2 linked regions of the Prosthecobacter sp. genome follow. The protein of the gene in region 1 interacts with the protein of each later gene in a pairwise test. Links are inferred from orthologs where the notes say so. Each region holds a gene or a part of one and is shown on either strand. Other genes may lie near its edges.

Region 1 (3,668 bases):
CTCAAAGCTTGTGGAGATCTGAGCGTCATACTTGCGATTGTCACGCTTTGCCGCAGGTTCAATCACATTCTTCAATTCGACAAATGCACGAAGGAGTGCGCTTTTGCCGACATTGTTTGGACCCAGAATAAACGTAATGCCCTCACTAACCGTCATTTCAACGGGATGTGATAAACCAAAGGGACGGTAGTTCTGAAGAGTGTAACTAAACTGTTCCATAAAACAAACCTCACCCCACCGCCTCAACACACCTCCCGCACAGCGTCGGATGCGCGTCATGCGTTCCGACATCCGGGAGGTGCTTCCAGCAGCGGGCGCATTTGTGGTGGCTGGATTCCGTCACGACGGCGGCGAGGTCGGTGCCTCGGGTGATTTGGAGGTCGCTGAGGATGAGGAATTCGTGGAGGGTGGCGGGATCGCTGAAGACGGGATGTGTAAAACCTTCGGCAGGCAGCGTCAGAGCGACGGTGGCTTCGAGGTTGGAGCCGATCTTTTTTTCCTGGCGGGCTTTTTCGATGGCCTGCTGGATGACGACGCGAACCTTGAGGAGTTCCTCGACAGCGGCGGTGGCCTCAGTGCCGGCGAAGGCGGCGTTGGGCTGCGGGAAGCCTTCCATGTGGACGCTGTCGGTGTGGCCCAAGTGTTCCCAGACTTCATCGGCGGTGAAGGCGAGGATGGGGGCGATGAGTTTTGTCAGCGTCTCGGTGATCTCGCGGATGGCGGCCTGGGTGGCGCGGCGGCGCGGGCTGTTCGCCGCATCGCAGTACATCCGATCCTTGGTGATGTCGATGTAGAGGGCGCTGAGCTCGGTGGCGAAGAAGCTGTTCACCACGGTGAAGACCTTGCGGAAGTCGTAGGCGGCGTAGGCGGTGACGCACTCGGCGGTGATGGCGTGGAGGCGCTCCAAGATCCAGCGGTCGATCAAAGTGTAGTCCGCAGATTTCGCAGATTTCTCAGATGGGGATTTTGAATCTGAATCTGTGGAAATCTGTGAATCTGTGGATGGAACTCCGGGGTTGGGGGCGTCGTGGAGGTTGCCGAGCAGCACGCGGAAGGTGTTGCGGATGCGGCGGTAGGATTCGCCGGTCTGCTGGAAGAGTTCTTCGCTGAAGGGGACTTCGTTTTGGTAATCGACGCTGCTGACCCAGAGGCGGACCATGTCGCCACCGTACTTGTTGTAGTAGTGGTCGGCGGTCATGGGCTTGGAGCTTTTGCCGGTGCCCTGGTCGCTCTTGCTGATCTTTTTGCCGCTGGTATCGACGACGAAGCCGTGGGTGATGACGCTCTTGTACGGAGCGGCGTCGCGGGCGACGATGCTCATCATGAGGCTGCTCTGGAACCAGCCGCGATGCTGGTCGGTGGCCTCGATGTAGAGATCGGCGGGGCAATGCAGCTCGGGATGGCGGTCCAACACGCTGACGTGGCTGCAACCGGAGTCGATCCACACGTCGAGCGTGTCGTTGCCGCGCTTCGTGTCGGCAGGCAGGCCGACAGCCTCGGCCCACCAGGCGTCGTTTTGTTCGAACCAGAGATTGGTGCCCTGCTTCTCAACGATGTCGGCCACTTTGCCGATGATGTCGGTGCGCATGATGATCTCGCCTTTCGCATCATAAAAAACGGGACAAGGCACGCCCCAGGTGCGCTGGCGGCTGATGCACCAGTCGGGCCGGCCACTGACGGTGCCGTGGATGCGATTGCGCGAGGACGCGGGCAGCCAGGTGACCTTGTCGATCTCGCTGAGTGCCTTCTCGCGGATGGCGTCGATCTTGATGAAGAACTGCTCGACGGCACGGAAGATGATCGGCGTTTTGGAGCGCCAGCAATGCGGATACTGGTGGACGTATTTTTCGTTGCCAAGGATCGCGCCCTTCGCGGTGAGGATCTCGATGATGCCGTCGTTGCTGGAAAAGACGTGCTTGCCGACGAAGTCGGGCAATCCGCACTCGGCGGTGAATTTGCCCTCGGCATCGACGGGCGAAAGGATGTCAAGCCCGTGCTCGCGGCCAGCTTGGTAGTCGTCTGCGCCGTGGCCGGGGGCGATGTGGACCGCGCCGGTGCCGGTGTCGTCGGTGACAAAGAGGGTGTTGATGACCTTCGAGGTGCGCGGGAGGAAGGGATGCTGCGCTTCGAAGCCGTTCAAAGCGCTGCCTTTGAAGGAATCGTTCGCATGCGCGGCATCGAGCACGAAGCCGGTGCTGGCGGCGAAGCCTTCAAGACGTGACTTCGCAATGACGAGCTTCTCGCTGCGGCCGTCGGCATGCGTGAACTTGCCGCAGACGTAATCAAACTCGGGATGCAGCGCGATGGCGAGGTTCGCGGGCAAGGTCCACGGCGTGGTGGTCCAGATGACGAGCGATGCGCCTTCCGCTCCGGGCGGTGGCGTGACGAGCGCGAACTTCACGAACACCGCAGGCGAGGTTTTCTCCTTGTACTCGACCTCGGCTTCGGCGAGCGCGGTTTGCGCGCCGTAGCTCCAGAGCACGGGGCGCTTCATGCGATAGACGAGGCCTTTTTCGACGGCTTTGCCAAAGGTGCGCAGGATACCGGACTCGTAGCCGGGATCGAGTGTGAGGTACGGATTCTCCCAGTCGCCGAAGACACCGAGGCGCTTGAAGCTGGTGCGCTGGATGTCGATGTACTTGCGTGCCTCGGCCTCGGAGAGCGTGCGGATTTGGACCGGCGTGAGACCAGCGGCAGATTTGACGACTTTGAACTCGATGGGCAGGCCATGGCAGTCCCAGCCGGGGATGAACGGCGCGTGGAAGCCGGCCATGGTCTTCGACTTCACGATGAGGTCCTTCAGCACCTTGTTCAGCGCGGTGCCCATGTGGACGTCGCCATTCGCAAACGGCGGGCCGTCATGCAGGATGAAGGTGGGCTTGCCTTTGCTCTGAGCGACGATGCGCTGGTAGAGCTTCCCCTCCTGCCACTTCGCGAGGCGCTGCGGCTCCCGCGTGACGAGATCGGCCTTCATGGGAAAGTCGGTCTTCGGCAGGAGGACGGTGTCTTTGTAGTTCTTGGCAGTGTCAGGGGCGCTCATGGATTCGGGAAAAAGGAGGGCGAGGGTAGCGCGGGCGTGGCGGGTGGCAAGGGGTGCGTTAGTCGAGGAAGTTCTTGGTTCCTGGTTCTTGGTTGGGCTGTGGCTCGTCGTTGATTCACTGCGTTCACCCCTGCGGGGCAGCCTTCGGCTGTCTGTCTCGCTATCGCTCGGCTGTTCTCCTACTCGTCCTCGATCCTGCGGCTTCCTTTGGCCCATATGAGGCGCTGTACAAAATCCCTTGATGGCCCGAGCATGCGGATAAAGCTCCCTGCCACTGGATGGAGCCGTCCCCTCACCGCCCAAGCCCATGAAAACAACCCTCCTGAAGGCGCTCATTTTCCTGCTCAAGGCGGTGATCGTCGTCCCGCTGGGCGTCTCAGTCCTGTGGATGGAATACCAGATCGCCGCGTTGCTGCTCGATGCGTTGATGGGGAAACCCTACGTACTGGACGGCACCGAGCTGTGGTGGACCCGCAACGCCGTCTGGAGCCTCATCATCTTCGGCTCGATCTACTGCTTCAACCGCGACAAGTTCGAATGACGCCATGCGCTGAGGAGAGTTGCCGCCTCGATCTTGCAGGTTTGATTCACCCTGAATGACACGGATGCACGACAGCCATGCCCACCC
Region 2 (3,194 bases), on another replicon or contig:
CTTCCCGTCCGCCGATGGTGCCGGCGATGATGAGTCCTGTCAGCATCGACCCCATCATGTCTGGATGCGTGCCGTCCTCTTCGTACAACGACATGGCGGGATAAACGTCCTGCACCAGCCGCCAAAAATCCCCCACCGGGCTGACGACAAGGTTCGCCCCCGGATTTTTAGCCAGCGCCACCTGCACCGCGTTCACATTTGCACGACGGATGCGTGCGTGGGCATCATCTGCGTTGGTGCCGGTGGAAAGCGCGTCGGCAGCTTTCTTTTTCCACAGACGCTCATGCCGCGCCCACACCTGGAAATCGACGATGAGCATCCGCGGATTCACTTCACGGGCGAGCGCCACCAGCTTTGACAGGCCGCCGTTCATGTACTGCTGCGCTTCCCCATTCACCGCCGCCAGGGATGACAGCACACTCTGCTCCTGCACGACGACAACATCCCAGGGCTTGCCGTCGTCCGCGCCCTGCTTCAGCAGAGCGAGCGCCTTGGAGTCCGTCGCATGCTGTTCGAGCTTGAAGCCACCCTGCAAATAGCTGCCAATGTGCGGTGCCAGCACCTTGGACGAAAGCAGCAGCTCGCCCACGATGGCCGGCAGGCCGTTGTGCGCGGTGTAGCTGTTGCCCAGAAACAGGATGCGCACATGCGGCGCGTCTTCGGCCTTGGCAGAGACATGGCAGCCGCAGGCGGCGAGTCCGGCCAGCAGCAGTTTGCGTCGGTACCAGAGGATCGGCGAAACGGAGTTCATCGGTTTCAAATGTTCACAGTTCCTTTCAACTCACGGTTTGCACAGCTTGTCCGCCAGCGCTTCTGCCTTCTCGTTGCCTTCCTTGGCGGACAGATGACCGACGACGCGTGACTTCTCCTTGTCGAGCTTGATGATGATCAGCGTCTCCAGGCGGGTCTGCTTCTCGTCGTCTTTGCTCGACATCATGCGATAGATGATCGCGTAAGGCATGAATGCACCGCCCTGGCGGAAGCCACGCCACTGCACGACGTTATTGGCCTTCGCCGGAAACTGACCAGGGCAGGCGGTGAGCGTGTCATTCATGAGATCGGTCTTGCTGCCCTTGAACTTCAAATTGATCCAGCTCCGCAGATCACCGCCCTCGTGAATGACCTGATAGCCACCGAGACCGGGACAGAGGTGCTCGAAGCTGTCGATCTCGGGATTTTTCTCCAAGGCGGTGTCGTGGATGATCTTCACCTTTTTCGGGTCGGTGGTGGTGAACTCGGATTCAGGCTTCAGATCGGCGGCGGCGATGATGACCGGGCCAAGGGCGAGCAGGATGAGGAGAGTGAGATGTTTCATAAGATTTGCGGGATTATTTCAGCGAAGCATCCGCCGCGCCATCGGCTTTGCGATACAAACTCGTCGGAATGAGCATCTGCGGCGGCAGTTCCTCGCCTTTCGAGTGACGCAGGAACGCGCGCACGACCTCCACGCCCATCTTGTCGGGGAATTGGATCGGATCGGCGTAAATCTTGCCATCCTTGATCGCCTGCTTGCCCTCCGGCTGGCCGTCGAAGCCGATGATCACCACCTTGTCGGCCCTGCCCGCCTTCTCCAGCGCACCACGCGCACCGAGCGCGGAAGGATCATTGATGGCGAAGATGCCCACCATGTCAGGATGCGCCTGCAGCATGTCCTCGGCGGCCTTGTAGCCCTTGTCCTTCGCGCCGCCGCCGTCGAGTTCGCTCACGATCTCGATCTTCTGCGCCGCTGTGGCGTTGTGCGCATCGAGCACTTCTTTGAAGCCCTTCACGCGCAGGATGCACGACTCGACCTGCTTCAAATCCAGCACACCGATCTTCCCGCCCTGTCCTTTGAGCGCCTCGATCATCGCCTTGCCTGCTTCCTTGCCGCCGCCGAAGTTGTCCGTGGCCACCTGCGTCACGATCTTCACGCCGGGTTCGTTGCACGGCACGTCCACCGTGAACACCGGAATGCCAGCCGCGTTCGCTTCCTGGATCACCGGTACGATGGCTTTGGAATCCGCCGGACTCAGCACGATGGCCACGGCCTTCTTCACGATGAAATCCTTCACCTGGTTGCTCTGCCGTGCCACATCGCTGTCCGCGCTCACCACCAGCGTGTCATAGCCATGCTTCGCTGCTTCGGAGGTGATGTTGTCGCCGATGACTTTGAAAAACGGATTCTGCAACGTCAGCAGTGACACACCGATGGTGCCTTTCGTGGCGGTGGCCGGTGTGTCCGACGTTTTGCCGCAGGCGGCGATCAGGGCTGCGCAGATGACAAGGAAGAGGCGGAATTTCATCAGTCACATGCTAGCACGGCCCCGCCCCTTCGGCGCAAGCCTCGAATGCAAAACCATAACTCTTAACTTCCTCCTCCTCACTCCTTCGCATAGCGCTCCCAGCGTGTGTTCAAGGCGGCTGCATCCGTTTTGCCATCCGCAATCACCACGCGGTAGCGCAGCGTGATCGTCTCACCCGCCTTGATCTCCCACGCCGTCTCCTGAATCGGTACGTAGTTGAGGAATATTTTCCCGTTGTCCCACGTCCGCAGTTTCTGCGGCGCGTCGTGGTTCTTTGGATGACAAAAAACAGTCACCGTCGCCTCGCCCTTTGCCGTCGGCCCGTGCATCGCGATCCACTTCGCCCGCGTCGCGTGGCTGTCCTTCCGCGTTTTGCCCTCGGAGGTCTGGTAATCGCTGTTCGTCGCATCCCAATCGAGCGGCGCGCGATAGGCGATGCCACCGCCATACCGATACGCCGCCAGCACCAGCGCATGCTCGCTCACGTTTTTCTGCTCGATGTCGTAGTCGATCTCATACGCGCCTTCGACGAGCCGCGTCATCACGCTGAGTTTTTCCCGCAGGACCACCAGCGGCTCGCCGCCCTTGCCATCGCGATACCGCAACTGCTCCTGCTCGACGACAAATCCCGCCACACCGTCCTGCTGCTTCGTCTCCAGCGTCTTCACGAACTGCACGCGGCCGGTCTTTGCCTTCAGATTCCAAAAGTCCACCGGCTTCCCCTCGTGCTCGCCATGCACCCACGCATGCCACAGGCCGAGGTGATGGTAATGATCCGCCGGGTGAATTCCCGTCACCACACCGCCCGCAGGTGCATGGAGTGGATGAATGAACCCGCTGCGCGTGAAAATGGGATCAGCCTCCGGTGGCGGCGGCACCAGCGCCTTGTGATACGTCATCACCGGCTTGTCC

What was found.
Region 2: the proteins of ileS (region 1) and U1A53_RS01480 interact in binary tests that used the Escherichia coli proteins (3 or more experiments, as listed by UniProt). The link is inferred for Prosthecobacter sp. from one-to-one orthologs.

Annotation. Positions count from the first base shown.
Region 1 is NZ_JAXMIH010000007.1:127,229-130,896, reverse strand. The notes cover bases 30-3,378. They hold ileS (isoleucine--tRNA ligase), read right to left. Parts: upstream 3,041-3,378; coding sequence 230-3,040; downstream 30-229. Other genes in these bases: U1A53_RS08500 (hypothetical protein), read left to right, coding at 3,348-3,378; U1A53_RS08510 (AAA family ATPase), read right to left, coding at 30-219. In the rest of the region: more of U1A53_RS08510, read right to left, coding at 1-29; more of U1A53_RS08500, read left to right, coding at 3,379-3,581. UniProt on the Escherichia coli protein: Catalyzes the attachment of isoleucine to tRNA(Ile). As IleRS can inadvertently accommodate and process structurally similar amino acids such as valine, to avoid such errors it has two additional distinct tRNA(Ile)-dependent editing activities.
Region 2 is NZ_JAXMIH010000005.1:110,572-113,765, forward strand. Bases 306-3,180 are described here. They hold U1A53_RS01480 (substrate-binding domain-containing protein), read right to left. Parts: upstream 2,283-3,180; coding sequence 1,329-2,282; downstream 306-1,328. Other genes in these bases: U1A53_RS01470 (hypothetical protein), read right to left, coding at 306-751; U1A53_RS01475 (hypothetical protein), read right to left, coding at 782-1,315; U1A53_RS01485 (PmoA family protein), read right to left, coding at 2,360-3,180. Outside these bases: more of U1A53_RS01470, read right to left, coding at 1-305; more of U1A53_RS01485, read right to left, coding at 3,181-3,194. UniProt on the Escherichia coli protein: Part of the ABC transporter complex RbsABC involved in ribose import. Binds ribose. Also serves as the primary chemoreceptor for chemotaxis.